DNA from 2 places in the Streptomyces sp. NPDC017940 genome. Region 2 is predicted to be linked to the other one. Evidence: predicted binding sites of a transcription regulator. Region 2 holds the regulator's gene; the other holds the start of a gene.
The links. The regulator HspR, encoded in region 2, represses chaperone genes until heat shock. The targets are predictions, from matches to a motif close to TTGAGNNNNNNNNNCTCAA.
Positions count from the first base shown of each region.

Region 1: a site for HspR is predicted at 10,037-10,055, ahead of lon (endopeptidase La). Genes of this name have one in related genera too.

Region 1 is NZ_JBIRHJ010000003.1:168,842-184,803, reverse strand. It holds gene ACH4DX_RS10950 (multifunctional oxoglutarate decarboxylase/oxoglutarate dehydrogenase thiamine pyrophosphate-binding subunit/dihydrolipoyllysine-residue succinyltransferase subunit) at 1-3,497, opposite strand, end outside; gene ACH4DX_RS10945 (ATP-binding protein) at 3,796-4,872, opposite strand; gene ACH4DX_RS10940 (response regulator transcription factor) at 5,022-5,762, opposite strand; gene ACH4DX_RS10935 (spermidine synthase) at 5,829-6,557, opposite strand; gene ACH4DX_RS10930 (rhomboid-like protein) at 6,991-7,812, shown strand; gene ACH4DX_RS10925 (PadR family transcriptional regulator) at 7,979-8,359, shown strand; gene ACH4DX_RS10920 (hypothetical protein) at 8,448-9,110, shown strand; gene ACH4DX_RS10915 (GNAT family N-acetyltransferase) at 9,148-9,813, opposite strand; gene lon (endopeptidase La) at 10,078-12,513, shown strand; gene ACH4DX_RS10905 (lysozyme) at 12,840-13,718, opposite strand; gene ACH4DX_RS10900 (MarR family winged helix-turn-helix transcriptional regulator) at 14,020-14,514, shown strand; gene ACH4DX_RS10895 (hypothetical protein) at 15,043-15,888, opposite strand.
Region 2 is NZ_JBIRHJ010000008.1:180,498-196,459, forward strand. It holds gene clpB (ATP-dependent chaperone ClpB) at 1-1,019, opposite strand, end outside; partial or broken gene ACH4DX_RS27120 (pyridoxamine 5'-phosphate oxidase family protein) at 1,181-1,594, shown strand; gene ACH4DX_RS27125 (hypothetical protein) at 1,841-2,212, opposite strand; gene ACH4DX_RS27130 (helix-turn-helix transcriptional regulator) at 2,490-3,506, shown strand; gene ACH4DX_RS27135 (helix-turn-helix transcriptional regulator) at 3,503-4,483, shown strand; gene ACH4DX_RS27140 (LuxR C-terminal-related transcriptional regulator) at 4,534-5,502, shown strand; gene ACH4DX_RS27145 (hypothetical protein) at 5,525-5,944, opposite strand; gene ACH4DX_RS27150 (XRE family transcriptional regulator) at 5,949-6,776, opposite strand; gene ACH4DX_RS27155 (MBL fold metallo-hydrolase) at 7,007-8,041, opposite strand; gene ACH4DX_RS27160 (LuxR C-terminal-related transcriptional regulator) at 8,265-9,344, shown strand; gene ACH4DX_RS27165 (LuxR C-terminal-related transcriptional regulator) at 9,386-10,678, shown strand; gene ACH4DX_RS27170 (hypothetical protein) at 11,023-11,541, opposite strand; gene ACH4DX_RS27175 (fibronectin type III domain-containing protein) at 11,718-12,434, shown strand; gene ACH4DX_RS27180 (heat shock protein transcriptional repressor HspR) at 12,649-13,104, opposite strand; gene dnaJ (molecular chaperone DnaJ) at 13,109-14,299, opposite strand; gene grpE (nucleotide exchange factor GrpE) at 14,384-15,112, opposite strand; gene dnaK (molecular chaperone DnaK) at 15,112-15,962, opposite strand, start outside.

The sequences.
Region 1 (15,962 bases), on a different contig from region 2:
TCGGCCTCCAGCTCGTAGTAGAGCTTGCCCGCGCAGAAGACGACCTTGCGGACCGCGTCGGCCTCCACCGAAGCGTCGCCGATGACCGGGCGGAAGCCACCCGTGGTGAACTCCTCCGTCTTGGAGGCCGCGGCCTTCAGGCGCAGCATCCACTTCGGCGTGAAGACCACCAGCGGCTTGTGGTGCGGGTTGTGCACCTGCCACCGCAGGAGGTGGAAGTAGTTCGACGGCAGGGTCGGCATCGCGACCGTCATGTTGTTCTGGGCGCAGAGCTGGAGGAACCGCTCCGGGCGTGCCGACGAGTGGTCGGGGCCCTGGCCCTCGTAACCGTGCGGCAGGAGCAGGGTGACGCCGGAGGTCTGGCCCCACTTCTGCTCGGCCGACGAGATGAACTCGTCCACGACCGTCTGCGCGCCGTTGACGAAGTCGCCGAACTGCGCCTCCCACATCACGAGGGACTCGGGACGCGCCAGCGAGTAGCCGTACTCGAAGCCCATGGCCGCGTACTCGGAGAGCAGCGAGTCGTAGGCGTTGAAGCGGGCCTGGTCCTCGGAGAGGTACAGGAGCGGCGTGAAGTCGTCGCCCGTGTCGCGGTCGATGAGGACCGCGTGGCGCTGGCCGAACGTGCCGCGGCGGGAGTCCTGGCCCGCCAGGCGCACCGGGGTGCCCTCCAGGAGGAGGGAGCCGATGGCGAGGGTCTCGCCCATGCCCCAGTCGATCGTGCCGTCCTCGACCATGGCCGCGCGGCGCTGGAGCTGGGGCTGTAGACGCGGGTGCACGGTGACGTGGTCGGGGATGTTGACCTGGGACTCGGCGATCCGCTTGACGACTTCCTGGCTGATCGCCGTGGAGACGGTCACCGGGAACTCGGCCTGCGGCTCGGGGACCTCCGCCGGGGCGGGCTGCGAGGTGGCCTCACGGACCTCCGTGAAGACCTTCTCCAGCTGGCCCTGGTAGTCCTGGAGAGCCTGCTCGGCCTCTTCCAGGGTGATGTCGCCGCGGCCGATCAGGGACTCGGTGTACAGCTTGCGGACCGAGCGCTTCTTGTCGATCAGGTCGTACATCAGCGGCTGCGTGAACGCCGGGTTGTCGGACTCGTTGTGTCCGCGGCGGCGGTAGCAGATCAGGTCGATGACGACGTCCTTGTTGAACGCCTGGCGGAACTCGAAGGCGAGCCGCGCGACACGGACGACGGCCTCCGGGTCGTCGCCGTTCACGTGGAAGATCGGCGCTTCGATCATCCGGGCCACGTCCGTGGAGTACATCGACGAACGCGAGGACTCCGGAGCGGCCGTGAAGCCGACCTGGTTGTTGATGACGACGTGAACCGTGCCGCCGGTGCGGTAGCCCCGCAGCTGCGACATGTTCAGGGTCTCCGCGACGACGCCCTGGCCCGCGAAGGCCGCGTCTCCGTGGAGGGCGACCGGCAGGACGGTGAAGTCCGTGCCGCCCTTGTTGATGATGTCCTGCTTGGCGCGGACGATGCCTTCCAGGACCGGGTCGACCGCCTCCAGGTGGGAGGGGTTGGCGGCCAGGGAGACCTTGATCTGCTCGCCGTCGAGACCGGTGAAGGTGCCCTCGGCGCCCAGGTGGTACTTGACGTCTCCGGAGCCGTGCATCGACTTCGGGTCGAGGTTGCCCTCGAACTCGCGGAAGATCTGGGCGTAGGACTTGCCCACGATGTTCGCGAGGACGTTCAGCCGGCCGCGGTGGGCCATGCCGATGACGACCTCGTCGAGACGGGACTCGGCGGCGCTGTCGATGACGGCGTCCAGGAGCGGGATGACGGACTCGCCGCCCTCCAGGGAGAAGCGCTTCTGGCCGACGTACTTCGTTTGCAGGAAGGTCTCGAAGGCCTCGGCGGCGTTCAGCCGGCGCAGGATGCGCAGCTGCTCCTCGCGCTCCGGCTTGGAGGCGTGCTGGCGCTCGATGCGGTCCTGGAGCCACTTGCGCTGCTTCGGGTCCTGGATGTGCATGAACTCGACGCCGGTGGTGCGGCAGTACGAGTCGCGCAGCACCCCGAGGACGTCGCGGAGCTTCATCATCGACTTGCCGGCGAAGCCGCCGACGGCGAACTCGCGCTCCAGGTCCCAGAGCGTCAGGCCGTGCTCGGTGATGTCCAGGTCCGGGTGCTTGCGCTGCTTGTACTCCAGCGGGTCCGTGTCGGCCATCACGTGGCCGCGGACGCGGTAGGAGTGGATCAGCTCGAAGACGCGGGCGGCCTTGGTGACGTCGTCGTCGTGCGAGGCGTCGATGTCCTTGAGCCAGCGGACCGGCTCGTAGGGGATGCGCAGCGACTCGAAGATCTCGTCGTAGAAGTCGCTCTCGCCCAGGAGGAGGTTCGCGACGATGCGCAGGAACTCGCCGGACGCCGCGCCCTGGATGACACGGTGGTCGTACGTCGAGGTCAGCGTCATGACCTTGGAGATGCCCAGCTTGTTCAGGGTGTCCTGGGAGGTGCCCTGGAACTCCGCCGGGTAGTCCATCGAGCCGACGCCCATGATGACCGACTGGCCGGGCATCAGGCGCGGCACGGAGTGGACCGTGCCGAGGCCGCCCGGGTTGGTCAGGGAGACCGTGACGCCGGAGAAGTCGTCCATGGTGAGCTTGTTGTCACGGGCACGACGGACGATGTCCTCGTAGGCCTGCCAGAACTCGAAGAAGTTCAGGGTCTCGGCCTTCTTGATGCCCGCCACCACGAGCTGGCGGTCGCCGTTGGGCTTCACCAGGTCGATGGCCAGGCCGAAGTTGATGTGCTCCGGCTTGACGAGAGTGGGCTTGCCGTCCTTCTCCACGAAGGAGTAGTTCATCGACGGCATGGCCTTGATGGCCTGCACCATCGCGTACCCGATCAGGTGCGTGAAGGAGATCTTCCCGCCGCGGGCGCGCTTCAGGTGGTTGTTGATGACGATGCGGTTGTCGAACAGCAGCTTCACCGGGACGGCGCGCACGGACGTGGCCGTGGGCAGTTCCAGGGAGGCGTTCATGTTCTTCGCCACGGCCGCGGACGGGCCGCGCAGCGTGACGTACTCGGGTCCCGTCGCCTCCTTGCCGTCCGCGGGAGCCTTGGCGTCCTTCGCGGGCTTGGCGGGCTCCGCCTTCGCGGGCGCGGCCTTGGCGGCTGCGGGCTTCGCGGTGGCGGGCTTGGCGGCGGGGGCCGGGGCCGGGGCCTGCGCGGCAGCAGCGGGCTGCGCCGCGGGAGCGGCCGGTGCCGCGGGCTGCGCGGCGGCCGGGGCGGGGGACGAGGTGGACGCGGCCCCCGCGGCCGCGTCACCCGCCGGCTTGGCCGGGGCGGCGACGACGGTGGCGCCTACGCCTGGCTTGTAGTCGGCGAAAAAGTCCCACCAGGCTCGGTCGACCGAATTCGGGTCCTGGAGGTACTGCTGATAGATCTCGTCGACGAGCCACTCATTGGGACCGAACGCGGCAGCAGGGTTCTTGCCCTGCGTTCCTTGGTCGGTCGTGGTGCTCGAGTTACTGGGGGACTGTGACGACACGGCGGCAACCGCCCTCTTCCGCTTCACAAGGTGATGGACAGCGGAAATAAAGGCTACGCCTCCATCGTCGTCCAGTGCAGACCGGGCCCGGCATCCGTCGCGTAAGTCACACCGGAAAGCTGGTTTCGGCGTGGGAAATGGCGGGAAACAAGCCCGGTTTGCCAATGACGCTGAACCGCGTGGAGCCCTGGTGGGGGCGGCTGTGCTCGCCCTGGGTACGTCGACACGCGGCTGCGGCCCCTGCTGCGCGCCGTGCGCGCGCCTCAGGAGCACTTCCATCTCGAACCTTACGTCAACTTCAATCTTCTGGAAGGCCCGGAAGGGTGACCCGGATGCGGCAGCCCCGGGCCGATTCGGCCACGCCGATGCGTCCGCCGTGCAGATCCACCGCCCAGCGCGCGATGGCGAGGCCGAGCCCGGTCCCGCCGTCGCCACCGGGCGGGACACCGGCGTGCGCGCCGCGGTTGAAGCGCTCGAAGACCCGGTGCCACTCCGACTTCGGGATGCCGGGGCCCTCGTCGAGGACCTCCATGTCCAAGGACTCCGGGTAGGGGCCGCGCCGTGCGCGCACCGTCACGCGGCCGTGCGGCGGGCTGTGCTTGACGGCGTTGTCGATGAGGTTGGCCACCACCTGGTGCAGGCGCTCGGCGTCGGCGTGCGCCGTCAGCTCCGGCGGCGAGACGTCCAGGTGCAGATGGACGTCCGTACGCGTGTGCCGCCCGGATCCGGACGGCATCCCCTTGCGCGCGGAGGCCACCATGTTGGCCTCCTTCAGGACACCCGACAGATAGGGCCACACTTCGAAGCGACGCGCTTTCAGCGGTACGACGCCGTTGTCGAGGCGGGAGAGGTCGAGCAGGGTCTCCACCAGGCGGCCGAGCCGCTCGGTCTGCTTCAGGGCCGTCCGCATCGTCTCCGGGTCGGCGGCGGACACGCCGTCCACGACGTTCTCCAGGACGGCGCGCAGCGCCGCGATGGGGGTGCGCAGCTCGTGCGACACATTGGCGACCAGTTCCTTGCGCTGCTGGTCCTGGGCCTCCAGATCGTCCGCCATGCGGTTGATCGTCGTGGCCACGTCACCGAGCTCGTCGCGCCGGTCGGCTCCGCGCACCCGGCGGGTGTAGTCGCCGAGCGAGACCGCGCGGGCCACCGAGTTCATCTCGTCGAGCGGCGCGGTGAGACTGTGCGCCACGAACTGCGTGATGAGCAGGGTCGCGATCACCGAGAAGACGGTGATGAAGCGCAGCTCGGTCTCCGTCTCCATGGCCACCATCAGCAGCCCGGTGGTGATGAACACCGAGACGACGACCAGGGTGCCGAGCTTGGTCTTGATGGAGAAAGGCCGCAGGCCCGCGAAGGGACCGTTCGGGCCCATGCCTCCACCGCGGTCGCAGCGCCACCGCAGCGCCGCGCCCCGGCCGCCCTCCACGGAGCCGCCGGGAGTGCCGTGGGCGCTGCCCGGCGTGCCGCTCAGGGCGCCGTGCGCCGTCCCGCCGGGGTCGGCCGCGGCACCTGGGTCCGCCGTCATGGCGTCGGGGTCTCCAGGGCGTACCCGACGCCGTGGACGGTGCGGATGCGTTCCGCCCCGATCTTGCGGCGCAGTGCCTTGATGTGGCTGTCGACCGTGCGGGTGCCGGACGCGTCGGCCCAGTCCCACACCTCGGCGAGCAGCTGCTCGCGCGAGAGCACCGCGCGCGGGGTGTTGGCGAGGCACACCAGGAGGTCGAACTCCGTGGGTGTCAGGTGCACGTCCTCGCTGCGCACCCGCACACGCCGCTGCGCGTGGTCGATCTCCAGCTCACCGAGGCGCAGGATGCCGCTGCGCGGTGTCGTGGCGGCGAGCGCCGCGCGCTCGACGCGGCGCAGCAGCACATGCACGCGCGCGGCGAGCTCGCGCATCGAGAACGGCTTGGTCATGTAGTCGTCGGCGCCGACGCCGAGCCCCACCAGCATGTCCGTCTCGTCGTCCCGCGCGGTGAGCATCAGCACCGGCACCGGACGCTGGGCCTGCACACGACGGCAGACCTCCAGGCCGTCGAAGCCCGGCAACATGATGTCGAGGATCAGCAGATCCGGCTGCCAGGCCTGTGCTGTGTCCACTGCCGCCGGTCCGTCCGCCGCTGTTTGCACGACGAAACCCTCGGCGCGCAGCCGGGCGGCGATGGCATCGACGATCGTCGGGTCGTCCTCGACCACCAGTACTCGGCGCTGGGCGCCAGGCATCGCTGCCGTGGCGCTGTTGTGGGAGGTGTGTGTCTGCTCCATCGCCCCGCCCCTGACGTGATCGCTTGGTGTCCGGTCAGCAGAGTACGGGGCGTGACGGCACCTCGGCTACGCAGCCCTTGTCGCGAGATGCACCACGTCCGGTACGCCCCGGGCAACGGTGATCTCTTCCGTACGTACCTGCTGGAACCCGGCATTCCGTAGAGCGGAGTCGAAAGCGGATGAGGGTTTGGCGGACCACACGGCGAGCACTCCGCCGGGGTTCAGACGGGCGTGGCAGGCGGCCAGACCGGCTGCCGAGTAGAGATTTTCGTTGCTCTGTGTGACGGTCCAGTCCGGTCCGTTGTCGATGTCGAGGCACAGGGCGTCATACGTCGCCGCGGGCGGGGACGGAGGTGCGTCCGATGTGCCGTTGGCGGCTGCGAATGAGCCGCTGACATATGCGACCAGGTCCGCGTGCACGATGTCCGTGCGCGGGTCGCAGAGCGCTTCTCGGGAGAGCGCGGAGAGCGGCCCTTCGAGGTGCCAGTCGATGATGGCCTGCTCGCGCTCGACCACGGTGATGCGGCCCCAGCGCGGGTCCGCGGCCGCGTGGGCCAGGGAGAAGCCCACGCCCAGACCGCCGACGAGAACGCTCGGGCGGGGGCGTCCGTCGAGTGCTTCGTAGGCGGCGTCGACCAGGAGGCGCTCCGAGCGGCCGTCCGAGGTGTCCATCAGGAAAGTGCCATTGGCAATGATCTGGAGCAGGTCTCCGTGGCGCCGCAGGACGACTTCTCCGTGCGGGCCTTCGCGCCGGTCGAGAACCACGGGGGGATCAGGTCGGTACGGGGTGTGCATCGGCCCATTCTCTCCATCGCGCGTCGGCTGTCCCGGGCTTTTCCGCGCCCCTGCGCCATGGCCGTCCGCATGCCTCCGGAAGATGCGCGGACGGGCCGTTTCGGTGACGCTGGGGAGAGCCGTGAGGTTGATATGAGTTCCTGTGACTCGCGTCTCACGTGGCGTCGGTCATAGACAGCGCGGGAACGATCAGTAGAGCGTAAACCGTGATCTATCCGTGATGGAAGGTCCGTGAGGGAAGGGGCGCCTCGGGGTGAACCGGAGAGTGCGGGATTCTGGCGGGGGCGCCGGGGTGGGGGTGGGCGTGGGGGCCGATGTCTCCGCTGACGCGGGCGAGGCGGGGGTGGGTGCCGAGGCGGTGGTTCTGTCGTGCGGGGCGGTTGGGGCCTCCGGGGCCGCCGGGGTTTCCGGAGCTGTGTCGACGCTTGACGGTGTGCCGCGGCAGGTGGGCAGGCAGGGAGCTGCTGAGGGGGGCGTGGAGGGGGCGGGTTCTGGTTCCGTGCGCTCCCTCGTGGGGTCGGTTGACCCTGAGGTCTTTGATGCTGGTGGTGTCAGTGACACTGGTGGCGCTTTCGGTGCTCGCGGTGCGCGCGCCGATCGGGGGCCGTGGGTGGGCGGGTTGCTGCGGTTGCGGCCGTGGCGGGTCCTGCCGACGCCGATCGGAACTCCCTTCACCTTCGCGTACGCCGCGCTCCTCCTCCTGACCTCGCTGTTCGCTGAGTTCGCGGACCCCTCCTTCGTCTCCTCCCTCTATCAGGGGTCCAGCACCGACGTGGCGCACCTCGCGGACCGGCCGGTGTTTGTCCTCCTCGCCAGCGCCCTCTGGATCGCCGGTGGCATCACATCGCCGTACGCCATCGTGTTCCTGCTCGTCCTCACCGCGCTGGAGCGCCGGATCGGCGGCCTGCGCACCGCGGGCGTGTTCCTGCTCGGGCACGTCGTCGCCACGCTGGTCACCGAAGTGCCGGTCGGGCTCTCGGTCCTGGCCGGACACCTCCCCGGCAGTTCCCTGCACCGACTGGACTACGGCATCAGCTTCGGCGTCGCCGCCAGCGTCGGCGCCCTCGCCGGGCTGCTCTCGTCGTGGCTGCGCTGGACCGTTCTCGCCGGGTTCGGCTGGATGCTCGTCGAGGACCTCGTGGCCTTCGCCGATCCGATGACCAACTGGGGTCACCTGCTGGCGCTCGTCGTGGGCGTGGTGACGTGGCCGTTGCTGCGGCGCTGGAGGTCTGCGGACCCCGGCCTGACCGCTTAGCCCGTTTGCGCGTCCCGTTCACCACTCCACTCCTTCTCCCTCTACTCGGCTCCTCAGCTCTACTCCACTCCACTCCGCGCCAGCTTCGCCCACCGCCACCTGCCGGAACTCTGGCCTCCGTATAAATGTCTTGCGGTGCAAGGTAATGGCGACTACCTTGTACTGCATGACAAAGGAACTGTCCGCGTCGCACGACCAGCGTCGCAGTCAGTTGCTGCGCGGGGTGCTTGATCTGTGCCTGCTCGCGCTCATCGGGGAACGGCCTCGGTACGGATATGAGTTCGTGGAAGCTCTGACGCAGAGCGGCCTGGATCTGGTGAGCGAGGGCAGCATCTATCCCTTGCTCGCCCGTATGGAGCGAGCAGGGTTGATCGATTCCTACCGCGCGCCGTCCGCGGCGGGCGGGGCTCCGCGCAAGTACTACCGCCTCACCGAGGCGGGCGCAGCCGAGCTGACCGCCGGCCGCGCCACCTGGAGCACCTTCACGGTGGCGGTCTCCAGAACGCTGCACGACGGGCAGCGCGAGCAGCGCGAGCAGCACGAGTAGGGCCAGCTGGGCCTCTGGGCCAGGCAAGGGCCGCAGGGCCACGGAATCAGTGGAGACCAGCGGCAGAGTGATTGGGGGGACGCACGACATGACGGATCAGACGACGAGTAAGACATCGGCCCGTGACGGAGCGACCGCAACCGCACCCGAACTCGAACCCGACCCCGGCAGGGCAGCCGCCACTGCGGAAAGAGCCCGCGTCCTGGCGATCTGCCGCAGCAACTGGGAGTACAGAGGCATTGACGACGCCTCCATGCGCGAGATGCTGGCCGAGCTCTCCGCGCACCTCGAGGAGGCCGCCGCGGCAGGCCGCTCCGCCCAGGACGTGGTAGGCCCGGACGCCAAGGCGTTCGCCGCCACCTGGGCCCGAGCCCGCGCACCCCTGCATCGGCGGGTGCTGCGAATGGCAGCGCTCACCCCGTTCGTCCTCGGCTCGCTGCTGTTCCTCACGCACCTGATCGACCGGACGCTCACGCTGTCCATAGAGGGACCGCGACTGGCGTTCTACGCGGTGATACTCGCGGGCACCGTCGCCGTGGAGATAAAGCGCGGCTCCCTCGGCTTCAAGGGGTGGCTGCTCGTCGGCGGAGCGGGGTTGGCGTTCGCACAGATTGCCTCGTCGCTGTTCGGCGACGACACCTTTTTCCGAGTGCCTCTGTGGGTGACGCTGCTGCTGATGGTGCCCGGGCTGCCGTACGCGTACGTGGACACTCGCGCGAGAAAGGCCGGCGCTGCGGCGGGCGCCAGATAACGCGCAGGGTGGGCGGCCCCTCTCGGGGGGGCTGGCCTCAGGCCTCCTCCGGACCCTTCCGCCGCGCGCTCGTCAGGTCCGCGACCACCCGCCACCCCAGGGACTCGTACAGGGCGCGTCCTTCCGGAGTCCCCGCCAGTACGCCGATCTCCGCGCCCTGGTCGAAGGCCGCGGCGGTGAGGGTGCGCATGACCAGGCTGCCCAGGCCTTTGCGCCGGTGCTGCGGGGACGTCTCGATCTGGTCGGCGACCGCCGTGCGGCCGGTCGGTGCGATCTGGCCGCGCGCCACCCAGGCGCCGTCGGCGGAGGAGATCATGGTGCGGATCACGCCGCCGCGCGCCCAGGTGCGCTGACGGTAGTCGTCGGGGACGGTCAGGCGGTCCGGGGTGACGGGGGCGAGGGGCACGGTCATCAGGTAGCCGGGCTCGGGGTCGAGCCACCACTCGGGGCCGAGCCAGGGGGCGACACGGGCGGGGGGGTCGAAGACCTTCAGCCACACATCGGCTCCGGTTACCGCCGTGGCGACCTTGCGGACGTCGACCTCCTGGACATTCGTGCCCGTACTGCCGAGGACGTGCCTGGTGGGGTGCTTGATGTGGCCGACGTCCACGGTGAAGCCCCACGGTTCCATGAGCGGCGGGGCGGCCCCGCGGGAGACGACCCAGCCGTCGATCCAGGCGCGTACGACCTCGTTGCCCGACATCCGAGCTCCTTCTGTGCCGTGCATGAAGCATCCCTTAGGTAAGTGGGGCAGTGAGCAGCGGACCAATGGGCCGATGGGTCAGTTGGCGGGCCGGGAAAGTGATCGCTGCGGAGAAGTAATAGCTCCAAGGCGTGAGTGAACCTTACTTAGAGGCTTTCCCGCGGTGACAGGGGTGATCGCTGACAGCGAACACGGCCGAGGAACATTCAGGGGCTCACAAGCATTGAGTTGGTATAGCTCAACTTGGATGCCGAAGGGGAGATCATGACTGCTGAGTCTGTTGCGTCAGGGGCCAATGCGCCGCTTGCCCTGCCTGTGCTGCCGCTCGACGACGAGGTCGTGCTGCCCGGCATGGTGGCGCCGTTCGACTTGTCCGATGCCGATGTACGCGCCGCGGTGGAGGCCGCTCAGGCTGCCGCGCGGTCCAGTGGAAGCAGTAGCAAGCCCACGGTGCTGCTTGTTCCTCGGATCGACGGGACGTATGCGGCCACCGGTGTGCTCGGCACGGTCGAGCAGGTGGGGCGGCTCGCGGACGGGGACCCGGGAGCGTTGATCCGGGCACGTGGGCGGGTGCGCATCGGGGCGGGTACGACCGGGCCGGGCGCCGCCCTGTGGGTGGAGGGCACGCGCGTCGAGGAGACCGTGCCCGATCCGCTGCCCGGAGCCACCGCGGAGCTGGTCAAGGAGTACAAGGCGCTGGCCACGAGCTGGCTGAAGAAGCGCGGTGCCTGGCAGGTCGTCGACCGCGTGCAGCAGATCGACGACGTGTCGGCGCTGGCGGACAACTCCGGGTACTCACCGTTCCTCACCACTGAGCAGAAGATCCGGCTCCTGGAGACGGAGGACCCCACGGCGCGCCTGAAGCTCGCCACCGAGCAGCTGCGGGAGCACCTGGCCGAGCAGGACGTGGCGGAGTCCATCGCCAAGGACGTGCAGGAGGGCGTGGACAAGCAGCAGCGCGAGTTCCTGCTGCGGCGCCAGTTGGACGCCGTGCGCAAGGAGCTGCGTGAGCTCGACGGCAAGGAGGGCGAGGACGAGTCCGACGACTACCGCGCCCGCGTCGAGGCGGCCGACCTGCCGGAGAACGTGCGCGACGCGGCGCTGAAGGAGGTCGAGAAGCTGGAGCGCGCCAGCGACCAGTCGCCCGAGGGCTCCTGGATCCGCACATGGCTGGACACGGTGCTCGAACTGCCGTGGAACGAGCGGACCGACGACGGTGCCTCCGCGAACGACATCAAGGGCGCCCAGGAGATCCTCGACGCCGAGCACGCGGGTCTTCAGGACGTCAAGGAGCGCATCACCGAGTACCTGGCGGTGCGCAAGCGGCGCGCGGACCGCGGTCTGGGCGTCGTCGGCGGGCGGCGCGGCGGCGCGGTCCTGGCCCTGGTCGGCCCGCCCGGTGTCGGCAAGACCTCGCTCGGGGAGTCCGTGGCGCACGCGATGGGACGCAAGTTCGTGCGGGTCGCGCTCGGCGGGGTGCGGGACGAGGCGGAGATCCGCGGGCACCGGCGGACGTACGTGGGCGCGCTGCCCGGAAGGATCGTGCGGGCCATCAAGGAAGCCGGGTCCATGAACCCGGTGGTGCTGCTCGACGAGATCGACAAGGTCGGCTCGGACTTCCGGGGCGACCCGGCGGCCGCGCTCCTCGAAGTGCTGGACCCGGCGCAGAACCACACCTTCCGCGACCACTACCTGGAAGTCGAACTCGACCTGAGCGACGTGGTGTTCCTGGCCACGGCCAACGTCCTCGAGGCGATCCCGGAGGCGTTGCTCGACCGTATGGAGGTGGTCAGGCTCGACGGGTACACGGAGGACGAGAAGGTCGTCATCGCCCGTGACCACCTGGTGCCGCGCCAGCTGGACCGGGCAGGGCTCGGCGACGGCGAGGTGACGATCGGCGAGGACGCGCTGCGCAAGCTGGCGGGGGAGTACACCCGCGAGGCGGGCGTGCGCAATCTGGAGCGGTCCGTCGCCCGGCTGCTCCGCAAGGTCGCGGCCCAGCACGAACTGGGCGAGCGCGAGCTTCCGTTCACGGTCGGCGCGGAGGAACTGCGCGGTCTCATCGGGCGCCCCCACCACGTGCCGGAGTCCGCGCAGGACCCGGCGGAGCGTCGTACGGCGGTGCCCGGGGTGTCCACGGGCCTTGCGGTAACCGGCGCGGGCGGCGACGTGCTGTACGTCGAGGCGTCCCTGGCCGACCCGGAGACGGGCGCGGCGGGACTGACGCTCACCGGGCAGCTCGGCGACGTGATGAAGGAGTCCGCGCAGATCGCGCTCTCCTTCCTGCGCTCGCACGGCGCGGAGCTCGAACTGCCCGTGGGCGACCTCAAGGACCGGGGTGTGCACATCCACTTCCCGGCGGGCGCGGTGCCCAAGGACGGCCCGAGCGCGGGCGTCACGATGACGACGGCTCTGGCGTCGCTCCTGAGCGGCCGCCTGGTCCGTACGGATGTGGCGATGACCGGTGAGGTGTCGCTGACGGGGCGGGTGCTGCCCATCGGCGGGGTGAAGCAGAAGCTGCTCGCCGCGCACCGGGCGGGCATCACGACCGTGGTGATCCCCAAGCGGAACGAGCCGGATCTGGACGACGTCCCGGCCGAGGTCCTGGAGAAGCTGGACGTGCACGCGGTGACGGACGTCCGGCAGGTCCTCGAACTGGCCCTAGTCCCGGCCGAGGTGCGGGTACCCGCGGCGGCGTGACGAAGGCGCCCGCGCGGCAGGGCTGCGCAGGCGTGACCCGGTTTCCCCGCCTCGGCGTGACGGGCGCGGCGGGGGAGCCAAGGCCCGGGATCCCCGCGGATCCCGGGACTTGGCGTGTTCGGGGCCTAGGTGTACGGGACCGTGCCGTACTCGGCGCCCAGGTGTACGCGGGGCCGTGCCGTACTCGGCGCCCAGGTGTACGCGGGGCCGTCCCGTACTCGGCGCCCAGGTGTACACGGGACCGTCCCGTACTCAAGGCCTTGGCGTACGCGGGAGTGTGCCGCGCACAGGACTTGCCGTACGCGGAATCCGCCCGTGCGGAGGGATCAGCCGTTGGCCAGGGCCTGGACGCGGTCATAGGCGCCGTTGAACTTGTTGTGGTCGCCGACGACGGGGCCGGTGGAGGTGTACTGCCACATGGTGTGGAAGCCCCAGCCGGCGGGGAGTTCGCCGGGGCTGGTGTTGTAGCGGGCGATCCACAGGGGGTTGGTGGCGCCGAAGCCGCCGTAGTTGCCCGTGCACTGCTTCCACCAAGTGGTGGCGGTGTAGATGACGGCGTCGCGGCCGGTGCGTGCCTTGTAGGTGGTGAGGAAGTCGCGGATCCAGTCGACCATCGCGCCCTGTGACTTGCCGAAGCAGGCGGCGCCGTAGGGGTTCCACTCGATGTCGAGGGCGCCGGGCAGGGTCCTGCCGTCGCGGGACCAGCCGCCGCCGTTGCTCGCGAAGTAGTTGGCCTGGGCGGCACCGCTCGAGGTGTCGGGGGTGGCGAAGTGGTAGGCGCCACGGATCATGCCGATGTTGTAGGACCCGTTGTACTGCTGGGCGAAGTAGGGGTTGTTGTAGGAGGTGGACTCCGTCGCTTTGACGTAGGCCCACCGCACGCCGCTGTTCCACAGGGCCGACCAGTTGACGTTGCCCTGGTGGCTGCTGACGTCGACGCCCTCGGTCTGGACGGCGGAGCCGCCGCGCGGGAGGTTGCCACGCCCGTCGTGCTCGACGACACCCATGCCCATATGGGCGGAGCCGCGCGGGGGGACGCCGTCACCGCGGGAGGAACCGTAGCCGGAACCCGAAGCGTGGCCGTCGGCGGACCGCGCGGCGCCGGGCAGGGTGATCAGCAGGGCGAGGGCGGAGAGGACGGCGAGGAGAATGCCGGCCGCGTCGTGGTGGGCGCGGCGGGCCGTACCGGGTCTGTGCACGGGCATGGCGTGCCTCCGAAAGGCCTCGTGGAGTCCCGTGCGCCGGCGTACGGCGCCCTGCGTGTGGTTCACGGTTCCCACGCCGTGGGGGCGGGGCACGCCGTACGTAGGGGACTCGGTGGGGGGACCTGTCGACATGTCGATGGTGTGGACATGTCAGAAGGGACGCTACGCACGTAGACCGGGGGAGGGAAGGGGCGCCGGTGCCCGCCGTTGGTCTACTCCTGCGAAATACTGGGCGAGCTGCGGCGATGGCCGCGGTGGGCGGAAACTTTCAGGATCGGGAAAGTGTGGGATGGGTGCTGACATGCGCGAGGGCGCGGCGCACGGCGGTGGGGCCGAGAGGGGCGAGGCGGCGGCCGAGGGCGGTGTGGACCACGAGTTCCTCTCCCTGGAGCGTGAGTTGACGCTGCTGCTTCGCCGGGCGCGGGCGTCCTCCGGGGAGATGGCCCGGCAGGTGCATCCGGAGCTGGAGCCGGCGGCGTACGGGTTGCTCGCGTTCCTCGACGAGTCGGGGCCGCGGCGCGCCACCGATCTCGCCGCCTTCATCGGGGTCGGCAAGGCGACGATGAGCCGGCAGCTGCGCAGCCTGGAGCAGTTGGGGCTGGTCGCGCGGGAGCCGGATCCCGCGGACGGCAGGGCCTGGCTCGTACGGCTCACGGATGAGGGGCGCGAGCGGTTCCGGACGGTTCGGGTGGCGCGGCGGGCACGGTACGTTCGGCAGCTTGCCGGGTGGGACCGGGGGGAGGTCGCCGAGCTGGCTCGGCTGCTCCACAAACTCAACGTCGGCGCCGAGTCCTAGGGCGGACGGCGGCCACCGGACCCACTCCGCGCCGCACCGCCGCCCTGTGGGTGCCGGGCCGGCTCCCTGACCCCGCCGCCCCGCACCGCCCGGTGCCTCCGCCGCCCAGCGCAGCCGCCTACCGCTCAGCACAGTCACCCACTGCTCAGCACACCCCCACCGCCCAGCACAGTCACCCCCGCACCCCGCGGCCCCTCGCCGCTCAGGGCAGCCGCCTACCGCCCAGCGCAGTCACCCCCGCACCTCGCGGCCCCCCGCCTACCGTTCAAGGGCAGCCATCCGCCGCTGACAGCCCCGCCCACGGCTCAGCGCAGCCGCCCGACGCTCAGCGCAGTCCCCGCCGCGCGGGGCAGCCACCCACCGCCCAGCACAGTCACCCCCGCACCTCGGGCCCCTCGCCGCTCAGGGCAGCCGCCTACCGCCCGGCACAGTCATCCGCCGCTCAGCGCAGCCCCCACCGCCCAGCACAACCACCCCGCACCCCGCGGCCAAGCACCCCGCGCCCCGCGGCCAAGCACCCCGCACCCCTCACAACTCCGCATACACCACCGCCGCGTCGTCATGCCGCTTGCCGCGGGGGAACAGGGTGCCGTCCGGGTCGGCGCGCTCCGCCTCCCGTACGCGGTCGACCAGTGCCTGCGGGCCGCTCTTGTGCAGCAGGGCGAGGCACTCCGCCCAGTCGCCCTCGCGGAATGTCTCGACCCAGCGGCCCGCGCCGTCGGTCAGGGCCGCGAACGCGGTGACGGTGGAGCGCGGTCGCTCGCCGGTGACCGCGAGGGCCGCCGACGCGGGGTCCGCCGCGGCCGTGAAGAAGCCGCCCTCGGCGTTGCGCAGCGCCTCGACTGCGGCGGCGTACCGGCGGCCCGCCGCCTCCCGCTCCGCCGAGCCCCGCGGCAGCGCCCGCACCTCGTCGCGCAGCGCGCCGATCGCCGCCGGGAGCTGGGCGAGCCGCTGGTCCAGGACCGCCTCGACCGCGCCGTCGGGGCCCGCGACGAGCAGCGCCGAGTCCGAGAGGACGAGGTGCTCGAACCGCTCCCCGTCCCACCGCGCGAGGACCACGGTTGCCTGCGGGGTACGTGGGTGAGAAAGGTCACAGGTGTCACGGTGGCTGTCCGCCGTGCGCGAGATGGCCGTCGCGAGGATCTCAGTCAGCGTCATATCCCGGCGTGAAACGGACAGTTCGCTCAGTGCGCCGCCGAGGCGGGCGGTGAACCAGGGAACGGAGTGCAGGCAGCCCACGTCCTCCGGGGGAGGCGTCACGCCGTCCAGGAGCACCAGCGATCCGCCCTGTCCGGACGCGGGGAGCGCCACCGACGCGTAGTCCTCGTTGGGGCGGTTCGGGTCGCCGGGCTCGGTGGCCAGTTCGATGCGCATACCGTCAGTCTGCATGAGGTCCGCGTCCGCTTCCCCGGCCGGAGCGCGCGGTCGCGAGGAACGAGACAGCGGCA
Region 2 (15,962 bases):
TGCTGGAAGCGCCGCTCCAGGGCGGGGTCCTTCTCGATCCGCTCGCGGTACTCGTCGAGGGTGGTGGCGCCGACCATGCGCAGCTCGCCGCGGGCCAGCATGGGCTTGAGCATGTTCCCCGCGTCCATGGCGGAGTCACCACCCGCGCCGGCGCCGACCACCGTGTGCAGTTCGTCGATGAACGTGATGATCTGCCCGTCGCTCTCCTTGATCTCGGAGAGAACGGTCTTCAGGCGCTCCTCGAACTCACCGCGGTACTTCGCGCCCGCGACCATCGCGCCGAGGTCCAGGGAGACGAGCCGCTTGTTCTTGAGTGACTCCGGTACGTCGCCCTTCACGATCCGCTGGGCGAGGCCCTCGACGACGGCGGTCTTGCCCACGCCGGGCTCGCCGATGAGCACCGGGTTGTTCTTCGTACGCCGGGAGAGGACCTGCACGACCCGGCGGATCTCCTGGTCCCGGCCGATGACGGGGTCCAGGCGGCCTTCGCGGGCGGCGGCGGTGAAGTCCGTGCCGAACTTCTCCAGGGCCTTGTACTGACCCTCGGGGTCGGGGGTGGTCACGCGACGTCCTCCGCGGCTCGTCTCGAAGGCGTCGAGCAGCTTCTTCGCGCTCGCGCCGTTCTCGTTCAGTACGTCACCGGCGGTGCCGCCCTTCGCGGCGAGACCGATGAGCAGGTGTTCGGTGGAGAGGTACTCGTCGCCCAGCTGCTTGGCGCGGTCCGCGGCGTCGGTGACGACGGCGAGCAGCTCGCGGTTGGGCTGCGGCGGCGAGACCGTCGACCCGCTGACGCTGGGCAGGGCCGCGAGGGCGCGCTCGGTCCCCGACCGCACGGCGGCCTGGTCGGCGCCGACCGAGGCGAGCAGGTCGGTGATGTTCTCGCTTGCTTGTCGTCCTTGGCCCTCCAGGAGGGCCAGGAGCAGATGCGCGGGGGTCAGGTCCGGGTGGCCTGCGGACACGGCCCGGCTGGTGGCCGCGTTGAGCGCGTCCCGGCTCCTGTTGGTCAGCTCGGCGTCCACGTGCGCGTTCTCCTCCTGCTCGGTCGGTCGGGCGGGTACCCGTACTCACACTGACTTAACCAACGTACACAAAGTTGAGTCTATTCCACTCAAGGTGGCGTGGGTAAGTCCCGTGGGGCCCCGGTCTCCGTACGGTTCGGCGGCGGGTTAGGTTCCTGGCCATGAGCTTCGACCTCGGTGACCTGCCCGCCCCGTACCTCAGCTTCTGGCGGGAGCGCCATGTGTGCACCCTGACGACGCCGCGCCCGAACGGCACCCCGCACGTGGTCCCGGTGGGGGTGACCTACGACCCCGGGACCCGACTCGCGCGGGTGCTCGCGAACCGGTTCAGCCGGAAGGTGGCCCACATCCGTGCGGCCGCCGAGGGCGGCGTGGACGGCGCCGGTGCCGCCCGGGTCGCGGTCTGCCAGTTCGAGGGGCGGCGCTGGGCGACCCTGGAGGGCGCGGCCGTGATCGCGGAGGAGCCCGAGCGGGTCGCGGAGGGCATGCGGCGGTACGAGGAGCGCTACGGGCGGACGCCGTCGCCGAACCCGGACCGGGTGGTGATCGAGATCCGGGTGGACCGGGCCCTGGGAGGCCGGGCGCTCGCGGGGACGACCCCGGACCCGGTGGCCCCCGGCCCTGCGGACCCGGGCCCGGCGGCCCCCGTGAGCCGTTGAGGGGCCGTGAGCCGTCCGGGGGGCCGTGAGCCGTTGCGGGGCCGTGAGCCGTTGCGGGGCACGGGCCCGCACACACCACAGCGGCGCCACCGTGTTCAGGTCCACGGTGGCGCCGCTGCTGGGGGAAGCACCTGCGCGATTTACAACGACGGGGGAATCGCGTCAGGCGCTGCGGGGGGTGGCTGTGAGGGGATCTGCGATGGCGGTCTGCCGGTCGATGGCCTGCTGGTCGGCGTCCCGCTTGCGCTTGTCGATGACCTGGTGGTCACGCTGGTCGAGGTTGACGAAGACCATGCCGTAGCGCACGGCGCACCGGACCGGCTGCGGGGCGCCGCGGGGGCGGCGCAGGCAGCGGTAGGCGCGGATGTCCTCGTCGTCGTCGCGGACGATGATGACGGGCTCCCCGACCAGGGTCACCATCAACGAGTCACCGGCGTGGGGGATCGCGGTGGCCAGGTCGATGAAGTGCCAGCCGGAGCGATAGGCGGTCGCCATCTCCCGGCGGAAGGTACGGTCGTCAGGGGGAGTACTCATGCCCCAACACCTGCCGGCACCACACTCCAGGCGAGGTCGGGGGGAGCTGCCACGGTGGCAGTCGCGTCCGCTGGCGCGCTGCCCCAGGACAGATCAAGAGCGCTCACCGCTCCTACGACCAGCCCTGCGGAGAGGGCGGTGACAAGCACCGAGCGAAGCATGCTCTGAAACATGGTCGGCTTCGTCCTCACTTGGTAGTTTCCTCTCCCCCGGCACAACAAGACGATGTCTCAATCGAGCACGTCAAAGCCACAGGGTGGATGCATCATGTTCCTGCATGTTCAGGACCCTGGGGGGTGGAGATTTGCTTACAACCAACGCCAAACCGACACATCCTCACCCCGAGACGCCGCTGTGCGACGCCGGGGCGAGGTTGTACGCGAGCGCTCTGACCAATGGCCGGCTGCCGCGCTCCGAGGCCGAGAACACTCCCTGTCTGCTGGAGTCGGGGCTTCTGCACCCGGATCCCGATGATGCGGACTGGCTGCGCCCCGTTCCACCGTCCACAGCACTCGCACAACGTCTTCACCCCATCGAGCGCGAAATCCAGGATCGCCGCCGTCTGGCTGTGGAACTGACCAACGTCTTCGAGCCATTCATGGCCATCACGGCGCGCGCCGAACCCACCACCCACGCCATCACCGTCCTGGAGGGCGACGCGCACATCAACGCGGCGATCGAGCGGGCCACCGCCGAGTGCCGCCACGAAGTGCTTACGGCCCAGCCAGGAGGCGGTCGCAGCGAGAACTCGCTCAACGTGGCGCTGAAGCGCGGCCAGACCGTCCTGGAGCGCGGCATCACGATGCGCACCCTCTACCAGCACACCGTCAGGCACAGCCAGGGGACGCTGGCCTACGCGGCCCGGATGTCGCAGGGGAACGTGCAGATACGCACGCTGGAAGAGCTCATCGACCGCATCATGATCTTCGATCGTACGGTGGCGCTCATTCCGGCCCGCGCGGACCGCAAGGACGCCCTGGAAATCCGCCATCCCGGTCTGGTCGAGTACCTTGCGAAGGTCTTCGAGGAACAATGGCAGCGTGCGACCCCGCTCCTGGAGGAGGTGCCGTACCCTCCCGCCACCAATGGGATCACCGGGGTCCAGCGCTCCATCGCCCGCCTCCTCATCGAAGGCCACGTGGACGAAGCCATCGCCCGGCGCCTCGGCATGAACGTCCGGACCTGCCGAGCCCACATCGCCAAAATCGCCGCCGCCCTGGGCAGCGGCAGCCGTGCCCAGCTCGGTTACCTCATCGCCCAGTCCGGCATCCTCGAGCAGGACAAACCGAAATGACCACCGAACCCCGCCCTCACCCTCACGGACCCGACGAGTTGTGTGAGGCGGGTTCGGCCCTCTACGCCCGCGCCCTGCGCGAAGGCCGCGTCCGGCACCAGGAGGCGGGCGACGCGCCCTGCCTCATCGACTTCGGGCTGCTGCACCCGGACATCGAGGACATGGCGTGGCTGCGCCCGACCGCCCCGGCCGTGGCCCTGCCGCAGCTGCTCCGCTCCATCGAGGACCACATCGCCCGCCACCGCGAGCGCGAGGAGCGGCTCACGGAGCTGTTCGAGCCGCTGATGGCCCTCGACGCCCGGCAGACGTCGGGGCCCGAACCACCGGAGATCACGGTCCTCGAGGGCTTCGAGCGGATCAACGCCGCGATCACGCAGGCCATGACCGACGCCCGGCACGAACTCCTCACCGTCCAGCCGGGCGGCGCCCGCTCCCCCGAGATACTCGCCGACGCGCTCCCCCGCGAGCAGGAGTTCCTCTCCCGCGGCTGTCGCATGCGCACCCTGTACCAGCACACCACACGCCACTCGCTCCCCGCCCAGGCCCACTACGAACAACTGGACGGCGACGTAGAGGTCCGCACGCTCAACGAGGTAACCGAACGCATGGTCGTCCTGGACCACTCGGTGGCTTTCATCCCCGCGAGCAAGGACCGCACGGTGGCCCTCGAAGTACGCCAGCCGGCCATCGTCGACTACCTCATCACCACCTTCGAGCGCCTCTGGCACCTGGCGACGCCGATGTTTCCGCACGCCGCCCAGCTCCCCGCGGAGAACGGCGTCACCACTCGTCAGCGAGCCATCGCCGAACTCCTCGTCGAAGGCCTCACCGACACCGAGATAGCCACCCGCCTCGGCATGAACGTACGGACGGCACGCGAACACATAGCGAAGCTCGCCGCGATCCTCGGCAGCAACAGCCGCGCCCAACTCGGTTATCTGATTGGCCAGTCGGGGATTCTCGATCAGAATCACTAGCCTGGGGCGGGGGGCTTCGGGAAGGTGCGGGGAGGAACGGCGACGTGAGGATGGAACACCGGTCGCACGACGCGGGGGAGTTGTGCGAGGCGGGCAGACGGATCTACGTCCGCGCGCTGCGCGAGGGCCGGCTGCACGCCGAGGAGGCCCGCGCCGCCCCCTGCCTCTTGGACCTCGGCCTCCTCCACCCGGACAGCCAGGACGACCGCTGTCTGCGGCCCACCGCGCCGGCCGTCGCGCTGCCCCGGCTCCTCGGCGCCATCGACTCGCGCATCACCGCCCAGCGCCGCCGCGAGGCCCGGCTCGCCGACGTCTTCGCCCCGCTGATGGACCTGGACCGGCGCTGGACGTCCGCCGGTGAGAGCGCCGGGGCCGCCGTCATCCACGGGCGCTTCCGCATCAACGCGGCCATCGACCACGTAGCGTCGAAGGCGCAGGTGGAGGCCCTGGCCATCCAGCCGGGCGGCAGCCGCACGGCCGACGACCTGCTGCGGGCCCTGCCGCGCGCGCAAGGCGTCCTGGCCCGCGGCGGCCGGCTGCGCACCCTGTACCAGCACACCACCCGCCACTTCCCGCCCGCGCTCACGCACTACCGCGACCTGGACGGCGACGTGGAGGTCCGCACGCTGGGCGAACTGCCCGACCGGCTGCTCGTGTTCGACCGGCGGGTGGCTTTCCTGCCGGTCAGCAAGGTGCGGGACACGGCCGTCGAGATCCGGCAGCAGGCCGTCATCGACTATCTGGTGACGGTGTTCGACCTGCTGTGGCGCCTGGCCGTCCCGATGTGGCCGGCGCCCGCCCCGCAGCCCGCGTCGAACGGCGTCACGCCCCGCCAGCGGGCGATAGCGGCCCTCCTCACGGACGGCCTGACGGACACCGAGATAGCGGCCCGGCTCGGCATGAACGTACGCACGGCCCGTGTCCACATCGCGAAGCTCTCGGCCTTCCTGAACAGCAGCAGCCGGGCCCAGCTCGGCTATCTCATCGGCAGGTCGGGAATCCTGGACCTGCCCGTCTGAGGTGTCCCCGCCGCGGGCCGGGTCAGTGGTGCAGGGCCCGTTGCAGCGGCAGGCCCACGGCCCGCAGGGCCTCCCGCACCACGCACTCCGCGTCGAGGCCGCCCGAGCCGAGGTGCAGGACGGCGGACTGCTCCCACCGTACGGACGAGGGGCGGCCCATGCTGACCTGCCAGCGGGGCGCGAGCGGCGACGGGCGGTCGTCGAGGGCGATGTTCAGGACCCGGACCACCGAGACCTTGGCGACGACCTGGAGGGGGAAGTCACCGGCGATGAGCTGCCGGTCCACGACCCAGGTCACCGGATAGCCGCGGCCGTTGAGGTCGTCGGCCATGGAGTGCACGACGGCGGCGAAGGACGCGGGCGCGAGGCCAGGCCCCGCGTCCGGGGGCAGCGACCGCGCGGCGTCCCTGACGGCCATCGTCACCTCGGCTTCCTCCTCCACGACCTCACGCCCGTTCCTCTCCCGCCCCGGCCTCGGGCAGGGGGTCGAAGAGCAGGACGACATGGCGCGCGCCGCGCGCGCTCGCCGGTTCCGAGACGACCATCGTGATCTGCCCCGGGCCCTTCCTGGGGTGGAACAGCGGCCTGACGTCGCCGTCGGGGTGGATGTACACCTCGGTGTTCCGCTCGTAGATCGGGCCCGTGTACTTGTCCCGCAGCACGTCCCTGTGCAGCCGGGCCAGAGCCTCGTTCTCCGGGTGCTGGATGTGCGCGAGCCTGATCTGGTTGAGGATCCCGGGAGCCCAGCGGGTCTCCCAGTCGGTCAGGATGTGGTCCCGTGCCTCGTCGGCGAGGGCCATCCAGCGCATCGTGTTCTCCGGCGGTTCGCCGCCCTCGAAGATGTCGGCGAAGGGCTGGTTGTACGCGACGAGGTCCCACTGCACGTTGTTGACGTACGCGATCTCGCGCTGGCCGTTGACGGCCCGCTGCCAGGCGCCCGCGGCGGGCATCGTGACACCGCCGCTCGGGTCCAGGGGATGCGGTGGGCGCTGCCCCAGGGAGAGCAGGTACACCTGCGTGAACTCGTCCTCGGTCATGCGCAGGAGCCGGCCGACCTGGCGCAGGTAGTCGTCCCGCGGGGACATCTTCCCGCTCTCGAACCGGTGGTAGGTCCCCACCGCGCGGTTCATCAGGATGTCCATGTCGGGCTGGGCGAGTCCGGCGACCCGCGGACCGGGTCGGCCCGACGGCTTGGGGGTCAGTCCCACTTGTGCGGGCATGATCCTGGAACGCAGTTCTTTGAGTATTCGCCGCAGCGCGTCCTCGTCCACCACGATGCCCCCTCCCCCGTCCGCATGACTGGCGTGCCGCGCCCACGGTGTCTGCACCATAAACCCAAACGAGTCAACGACCAACAGATCGTAATCGGCGGCGGGTTCGCGGGGCGCGGCGGCCCCGGGGGCACGGCGGTCCGGGGGCACGGCGGTCCGGGGGCACGGCGGTCCGGGGGCACGGCGGTCCGGGGGCACGGCGGTCCGGGGGCACGGCGGTCCGGGGCGTGGCGTTATGCGCCGGAGGGCACCCCCTGGCGCGCGTGGGCCCAGCGGGCCGCGTGTCCTGCCAGCTCGGCCATGCCGAGGGCGGCCCCGGTGCCGCCGAGGTGGTGGTACTCGATGAACGTCAGCATGACGACGCGCTCCGGGGCACCCAGGTGCGGGTGGAAGCCGGCCGCGAGGATGTCGCAGGCGGCCTCGTACGCGCCGAGTCCCCGGCCGTGCCGCTCCGCGATCTCGCCCTCCAGGTCCCGGAGGTAGCCGATGTAGGCGCGGACGTCGTCCTGCCCCATCAGCGCGCCGTGTCCGGGGACGATCCACCGCGGGTCGAGCGCGAGCACGGTCTCGCAGGCCCGCACCACCTCGGCGAGCGGGCCCTCCCAGTGCGCGGGGTGGTCGCCGGAGAAGATGACGTCGCCCGCGGCCACCACGCCGTGCTGCGGCAGGTGCGCGATCAGGTCGCCGGACGTGTGGGCCGGGCCCACCTCGATCAGGCGCACCTCGGTGTCGCCCACCAGGAAGTCGTGGGTGCCGCTGAAGGTCAGCGTGGGCGGTACGACGGTGATGCCGGTGTAGTCGTAGGCGCCGAAGCGGTCGCGCGCGTACCAGCCGAGCGGCTCTCGCGGGTCGCTCGCGTGCACCAGGTGCTGCATCTCCTGGGGCGAGATCTCACCGCAGCGGTGGCGTTCGAGGCTGGCCTCGGTACTGATGACCTCCGCGCCGGGGAAGAAGCCGTTGCCGAAGCAGTGGTCCCCGTTGGCATGGGTGTTGACGACGGTACGGACCCGGGCGCCCTCGGGCAGCACGCGGCCGGCCGCCGCGATGAGCGCCTTGGTCATGCGCGCGTCGTAGGGGGTGTCGATGAGCGCGGCTTCCGCCGCGGAGGTGCGGGAACTCCCGGAACCCCCGGGGCTTCCGTGGCCCCCGGAGCTTCCGGAGGTGACGAGCAGGCAGTTGGCCAGGCCCCAGGAGCCCGCGGCGCCACGGGGAGCCCACAGGTACAGGCTGTCGTCGGCAAGGACGGTGAGGTCGACAGGAAGGTCCATGGACGTCATCTTCGTCGACGACCGCGGTGCGCCCGGCTGTGTTCAGTGCCACAGCGCGGGCCACTGGGCCACGCCGCCCGTCTACGTTGAACATTGAATAATTGGGCGGGCATCGCAAGCGATAACCCCGCCATTGAAAAACCGTCGCCCCGTTGACAAGGATGACGACACGTGTGACGTCCGTCATTCGCGCCGACGCCCCGGACCGAGTAGGGGGAAGCCTGTGCAGGACGCAGCGGCGCAGGCGGTGGCGCCCGTCCCGGCCGCGACCGAGCGCGCCACCCGGCTCCGGATGGCGGCGCCCGCGCGCGGCGGCGACCCCGGCGACCGCCGGCATGTGCCGCACGAGCCCGAGGAGTTGTGCGAGGCGGGCCGTGCGCTGTACGCGCGCGCCCTGCGCGAGTGCGGTCTGCACCGCGAGTCCGTCGCCGACGCGCCCTGCCTCCTCGACTCCGGGCTCCTGCACCCGCAGGCCGACGACCCTGCCTGGCTGCTCCCCACCCCGCCCCTGGTGGCCCTGCCCCGTCTCCTCGCGGGCATCGAGGCCCGGGTCGCCCGGCAGCGCGGGCGCGCGTCGCGGCTCGCCTCCGCCTTCGAACCCTTCCTCCAGCTCGCCCCCGCCGCCGTCCCCGACACCACGGCGTCCCTCGTCACCGTGCTCAAGGGCACGACCCGTATCAGGCGGGCCGTCTGGCAGGCACTCGCGGACGCGTCGCAGGAGGCGCTCGGCATCCACCCGGGCGACCCGGACCGACCGCAGCTGCTGCCCCACAACGAGCCCTGGCGCCTGGCCGACTTCGCCGAGCGCGGGGGCCGCCTGCGTACGCTGTCCCCGCCGGAGTCCGCCTTCGACTCGCTGCCGGGGCGCGCGCACCCGGGCCGGCCGGTCCTGTCCTGCGAGGTCCGCACCCTCGACGAACTCCCGCCCTGCCTGCTCATCTTCGACCGCACCATCGCCTTCATCCCGGCCGTCGACGACGGCGGCATCGTCTTCGAACTGCGCTCCCCGGCCCTGGTCGGCTACCTGGCCACGGCCTTCGACATCATGTGGCGCCTCGCCACACCCCTGTACCGCGACGACACACCGCGACCGCCGGTCCACGCGGTCAGCCAGGTGCAGCGCGTCATCGCCCGCATGCTCACCGAGGGCCACACCGACGCGGAGATCGCGCACCGCCTTGACATGAACGTACGCACCGTCCGGCTGCACGTCGCCAAGCTCGCGGGCCTGCTCGGCAGCAGCAGCCGCACCCAACTCGGCTTCCTCATCGGCCGCTCGGGCCTCCTGGACCGACACGCCTAGCCGGGCGACGCGTGCCCGACCCCCCTGGAGGTGGCACGGCCATGCCCGTGGAGCGGAAACCGTACGAGTGGGAGCCCGCCCGGGTCGCGTGGGCCGCGGGGCCTGCGCGGGGCGAACCGGAACCCGCCCGTGAGCAGGCGGAGCACGCCCGGGACGCCCCGCAGCACGCCCGGGACGCCCTGGAACACGGCCGGGACGCCCCGGAACACCCCCGGGGTTACCCGGAGCACGCAGGCGACGAGGCGGAGCACGCCCGCGACCAGACGGAGCACGCGAGGGACGACGCGGAGCACGCCCGCGACGAAGCAAGCGGGCAAGGCGGCGCCCGGCACCGGCCGCACGGGCCCGGGCACCTGTGCGCGCCCGCATCGGCCCTGTACGCGCGTGCCCTGCGGGCGGGCCGTGTGCACGGCCGGGAGGCCGAAGCGGTGCCGTGCCTCGTGGACTTCGGTCTTCTGCACCCGGACGCCGACGACCTCCAGTGGCTGCTGCCGAGCGAGCCCACCGGGGCCCTGCTCAGGCTGCTGCGCGGGTTCGAGGACGAGGTGGCCCGTGAACGCCGCCGCGAGGCGGAGCTGACGGCGGCGTTCACGCCCCTCCTCGGCCTCTCCACCGGCACCGGGGCCACCAGGCCCCACGCGGGCCCCGGGGCGCCGCTCCACGGCGCCCCCGGCCCCCTCAAGGCCGCCCCCGGCAGCGACAGCACCGCCGCCGCGCTCGACGAGGCCGCCTCCCGGTGTGCCCGGGAGGTCCTCACCATCCAGCCGGGCGGCTTCCGGCCCGTCTCGGACCTCGGCACCGCGCCGTCCAGGGAACAGGCCCTGCTGTCCCGCGGCTGCCGGATGCGCACCCTCTACCAGCACACCACCCGGCACGCCCTGCCCGTGCTCGCGCACTTCGAGCGCCTCGAGGGGGACGTCGAGGTGCGCACCCTGAGCGAAGTCCCCGGGCAACTGGTGGTGTTCGACCGCACGGTCGCCTTCTTACCGGGCGGCCCGGACCTCTCCGAGGCCCTGGAGATCCGCACCCCGGCCGTCGTCGGCCACCTGGCCGCGCTCTTCGACCGGCTCTGGCGCCTGGCCACCCCGATGCACCCGCATCCGGCCGCCCCCCAGCCCGCGAGGGACGGGGTGACCGCCCGGCAGCGGACCATCGCGGAACTCCTCGTCGAGGGCCTCACGGACGCCGGCATCGCCGACCGGCTCGGCATGAACGTGCGGACCGTACGGGTCCACATCGCCAAGCTCGCCCGCACCCTGGGCAGCACAGGACGCACCCAACTCGGCTACCTCATCGGCCGCTCGGGCATCCTGGGCCCCCACTGCCCGTACTGAATCACGCGCATCCGGAGAACCACGTCACCTACGTCCGGAAATGGGCGCACTTGCGCCCACCCCCGCCCGTTGCACCGCAACAAGATGACGGTGGCGGAGCGTGCGCGGGCGTTGCATCGTAGTGACAGCGGCAAGGAACGGCCAGTCCCGCAAGCGGTACTGGAACCGGCCCGGTCCCGGCCGCGAGGTGGCTCTGTTGTGGTCTCCCCCCGCAGAGCCGCGCTTCCCTAAGGGTCGCCCCGGTTCGGCTACGTCCCGTGGCCGGCCGGGGCGCTCACGGCCACGGGGGGCGTGAGCGCCCCGGCACGCCGCGGGCGGCCCGCACAGCGCCGAACCGCGACGCCTCAGGCACGCGTCGCGGTCTCGCCCGCCCACTCCCGCAACAGCCGCTCCCGCTCGTCCCTGCGGGGCGTGCCGCCCTCGTGCGCGCGCCCCCACGCCGCCATCGAGTCCAGCGTCGTCAGGAGCGTGCCGGCGCCCTCGGTGAGCCGCGAGAGCAGGGCGCGGGACAGGTCGTACTCGGTCTGGCTGTATCCGGAGGCCGCGGCGGCGTACGCCGTCAGCTCGATCTCCTCCTCGGGCGTCCCCACGCACACCGTCATCGTCGGCGCCTCGTCGTTGCCGCCGAGGCCCACCGTGAGCGCGAGGTCGACGACCACGCCCACCTGCCGCCGCAGGGACTTCACGGGAACGTCCTCGACGGTGAGGCTCCGCACGTCGTCCCAGAGCCACAGGCCCGCCTGCTGGTGGCCGAGCCCGGTGACGCCCTCGGGTGTCAGGCGCACCCCGGGGGCCAGACCCGACGGCTTGGCGCCCACGTACACATCGCCCTCGGCGATCCAGAACAGCCCCACCATGGCCATGAATGTCCCCCGGTCCCTCGGCACGCGGCGTGCCACCGCGCCCAACTATAAGGAGTTCGGGCGGGCCGCCTCCGTTCCCCCGAGGGGCCTCGGTTAAGGTGCCTTGCCCCCACGGCACGCCCCTCCCCCCACGCCTGTCTCCCGCTTCTCCCGTGCAACGGAAGGGAACTTCAGCCGTGATCCAGCAGCACCGTCCCACTCCCGCTCGTCGGCGCGACCGCAAAGCCTGGTTCGTCCCCGCGGCCGCCGCGGCAGCGGTTCTCGCCGCCGGGCTCACCGCCGCCCTCGTCGCCCCGGCCACCGCTTCGGGCTCCTCCGGCCAGACCGGTGCGGCCGCCGCGGCCGCGTCCCTCAAGGCCCCGGCGAAGTTCACTGCCGGGTCCGGGCGGGACGCCAACTCCCTGTCCTGGGCGGCCTCCACCGGCGCGCGGAAGTACGAGGTGCACCGGGCTCCGGCCGCGGGCGGCGCGTACTCGCGCATCGGCACGGTGACGTCGACGAGGTTCACCGACGACAAGGCCGTGCCGGACGTGGCGTACAGGTACAAGGTGCGGGCCCTGGGGACGGCCTCGCAGGTCTCCCCGTACTCGACCGTCGCACGGGCCACCCGCGACACCCTCGCCCCGCTGCCGCCCCAGGACCTCACCGCCCGTGCGGGCGAGGGGCCCGGGACACCCCTGGTCTGGCGCAGCGGCGGCACGGACGCCGTGTCGTACACCGTCTACCGGACCACGTCCCCCAACAGTCCCTCGACGAAGGTGGGCACGTCCGGCACGACGTCGTTCCGCGACCTCGGGCCGCTGGAGGAGGACCAGTTGTACATCTACTACGTCACCGGTACCGACGCCGCGGGGAATGAGTCCGAGGCCTCGCAGTGGGAGACCGTGCGCTAGTCGGTGACCACGACCACGCACTGGTCCGTGACCACGAGCGTGCGCCGGCCCGTGACCACGGACGGGCCGGGAGCCCCCGCGAGGGAACTCCCGGCCCGTCCGTCACTGTCCTGCTGTCACCGCCCGGAGGCCGTCACGTCCGGAGGCAGTCACCGCCCGGAGGCAGTCACCGCCCGGAGGCCGTCACCGCCCCGGGAGCGCGCGTCCGCTCGGCTCAGGGCTCCGGCGATCTCTTCGGCCGCCACACCACGAGCGCGCTCGCCTGCTGGACGTCCTGATAGGGCACCAGGTCCCTGCGGTACGAGGCGTGCACCGCGGCCTCGCGCTGCCGCATCGCCGTCGCGGCGCCCTCCACGGCCGACGACAGCTCGGCCACCCGGGACTGGAGCGCCGCGACCTGGTTCTCCAGCTCGATGATGCGCTTGATGCCCGCCAGGTTGATGCCTTCCTCCTGCGACAACTGCTGCACGGTGCGCAGCAGTTCGATGTCGCGGGCGGAATACCGCCGGCCCCGGCCGGCCGTGCGGTCGGGCGAGACGAGGCCGAGGCGGTCGTACTGCCTGAGGGTCTGCGGATGCAGGCCGGAGAGCTGGGCCGCCACCGAGATGACGTACACCGGGGTCTCGTCCGTCAGCTGATACGGGTTGCGCCGGCGGCCGTCCCGCTCCATGAGGTCACGCTCCCTTCGCGGCCTTGAACAGTTCTGCCCGCGGATCGGTGTCCGCAGTCGCGTCGCGGTACGCCTCCAGGGCTTCCTGTGCGGCGGGCGACAGCGTGGTCGGCACCGCGACCTCCACCGTCACGAGCAGATCGCCGCGGGTGCCGTCCTTGCGGACCGCGCCCTTGCCGCGTGCGCGCATGGTGCGGCCGTTGGGCGTGCCCGGGGGCAGCTTCAGGGTGACGGAGGGGCCGCCGAGGGTGGGCACCTTGACCTCGCCGCCGAGCGCCGCTTCCGCGTACGTCACCGGCACGGTCACCGTCAGGTTGTCGCCCTTGCGGCCGAAGACCGGGTGGGCGTCGACGTGCACGACCACGTACAGGTCGCCCGCCGGGCCGCCCCGCTCGCCGGGTCCGCCCTTGCCGCGCAGCCGGATCCGCTGGCTGTCGGAGACGCCCGCGGGGATGCGCACCTGCATCGTGCGCGACGACTTGGCGCGGCCCGAGCCCTTGCACACCTCGCAGGGGTCCTGGGCGATGAGGCCGCGGCCCTTGCAGTCCACGCAGGGGTCGGTCAGCGAGAAGCCGCCGCCACCGCCGCGCGAGACCTGGCCCGTGCCCACGCACGTCGGGCAGACGCGCGGCGTGCCGTTCTTGTCGCCGGTGCCCGAGCACGCCTTGCACGGGGCCTGCGACGACATGCGCAGCGGAACCGTCGCGCCGTCCACCGCCTCCGTGAAGCTCAGCGTGACCTCGGACTCGACGTCCTGGCCGCGGCGCGGCTGGGTGCGGCCCCCCGCGGTCGCGCCGCCGCGGTTGAACAGGCCCCCGAAGACGTCACCGAGGCCGCCGCCGAAGCCACCCGCGCCGGCCGTGCCCCCGCCCGGGGCGCCGCCTCCGAAGAGGTCCCCCAGGTCGAAGTTGAACGATCCGCCGCCGGCGCCTCCGGGGCCCGGCCTGAATCCGCCGTTGCCGAAGAGCGCGCGGGCCTCGTCGTACTCCTTGCGCTTCTTGGGGTCGCCGAGGACGTCGTTCGCCTCGGAGATCTCCTTGAAGCGCTCCTCGGCCTTGGCGTTGCCCGTGTTGGCGTCCGGGTGGTTCTCGCGGGCGAGCTTCCGGTACGCCTTCTTGATCTCGGCTTCGGTGGCGTCCTTGGGGACGCCGAGGACCTTGTAGTAGTCCTTCTCGATGAAGTCCTTGGTGCTCATCCCCGACGCCCCTCCTTCCATGTCATCCGGCGGGCTGTGGCGCCGAGGTCGCCCTCGGCGCCACAGCCGCCGTCCGTCTCGGCGTCAGCCCTCGTCCGGGCCACCGCTCTCCTTGCCGTCCTTGCCGTCCGTGCTCCCGTCGGCGCCGTCGGCCTCGTCCTTCGGCTCCGGAGACGCGCTCTCGCCGCCCTCGGACGCCTCGGACTTCACCGTCTGCGCGCCGGGCTGCGGCTCGGCGACCGCGACCCGCGCGGGACGCACGACCCGCTCGCCGATGCGATACCCCGGCTGGAGAATCGCGACGCACGTCGTCTCCGTGACGTCCGGCGCATAGCTGTGCATCAGCGCTTCGTGGATCGTCGGGTCGAAGGGCTCGCCCTCCTTGCCGAACTGCTGAAGACCCATCTTGGCGACGACGGTCTCCAGCGACTCGGCGACCGACTTGAAGCCGCCGACCAGCTCGCCGTGTTCCCGCGCGCGGCCGACGTCGTCGAGCGTGGGGAGCAGCTCGGTCAGGAGGTTCGCCGCGGCGATCTCCTTGACCGTCACCTTGTCGCGCTCCACGCGCCGCCGGTAGTTCTGGTACTCGGCCTGCAACCGCTGGAGGTCCCCGGTGCGCTCGGTGAGCGCCGTGCGGACCTGGTCCAGCTGGGCGGTCAGGCCCGCTGCCTGGCTTGCGTCCCCGGCCGGGGCCGCCGGGCCCTCCTCGGTGGAGGGCCCGTCGGCCTGCGCCGCCTTCTCGTCAGGGGTGGCGCCGGAGGGGACGTCGGGCTGCTCGGCGCCGTCGCCGATACCCGGGGTCTCCTCCGTCATCAGGCAGCGCCGCCCTTCGCGTCACCGGGCTTCTCGTCGTCGACGATCTCGGCGTCGACGACGTCGTCGTCCTTGGACATGTTCGGGGCGTCGGCGCCGGGACCGGCACCTTCGGCACCGGGGGCGCCCTGCGCGGCCTGGGCGTCGGCGTACATGGCCTGGCCCAGCTTCTGGGAGACGGCCGCGACCTTCTCCGTGGCCGTGCGGATCTCCGCGGTGTCCTCGCCCTTGAGCTTGTCCTTCAGCTCGGTGACGGCGGTCTCGACCTCGGTCCTGACGTCGGCCGGGACCTTGTCCTCGTTGTCCTTGAGGAACTTCTCCGTCTGGTAGACGAGCTGCTCGCCCTGGTTGCGGGACTCGGCGGCCTCGCGGCGGGCGTGGTCCTCGTCCGCGTACTTCTCGGCCTCTTCGCGCATCCGGTTGACCTCGTCCTTCGGCAGCGAGGAGCCACCGGTGACGGTCATCTTCTGCTCCTTGCCCGTGCCGAGGTCCTTCGCGGTCACGTGCATGATGCCGTTGGCGTCGATGTCGAAGGAGACCTCGATCTGCGGGACGCCGCGGGGCGCCGGGGGCAGACCGGTCAGCTCGAACATGCCGAGCTTCTTGTTGTACGCGGCGATCTCGCGCTCGCCCTGGTAGACCTGGATCTGGACGGACGGCTGGTTGTCCTCGGCCGTCGTGAAGATCTCGGAGCGCTTCGTCGGAATCGTGGTGTTCCGCTCGATCAGCTTGGTCATGATGCCGCCCTTGGTCTCGATGCCGAGGGACAGCGGGGTCACGTCGAGGAGCAGGACGTCCTTGACCTCGCCCTTGAGGACACCGGCCTGGAGCGAGGCGCCGATGGCGACGA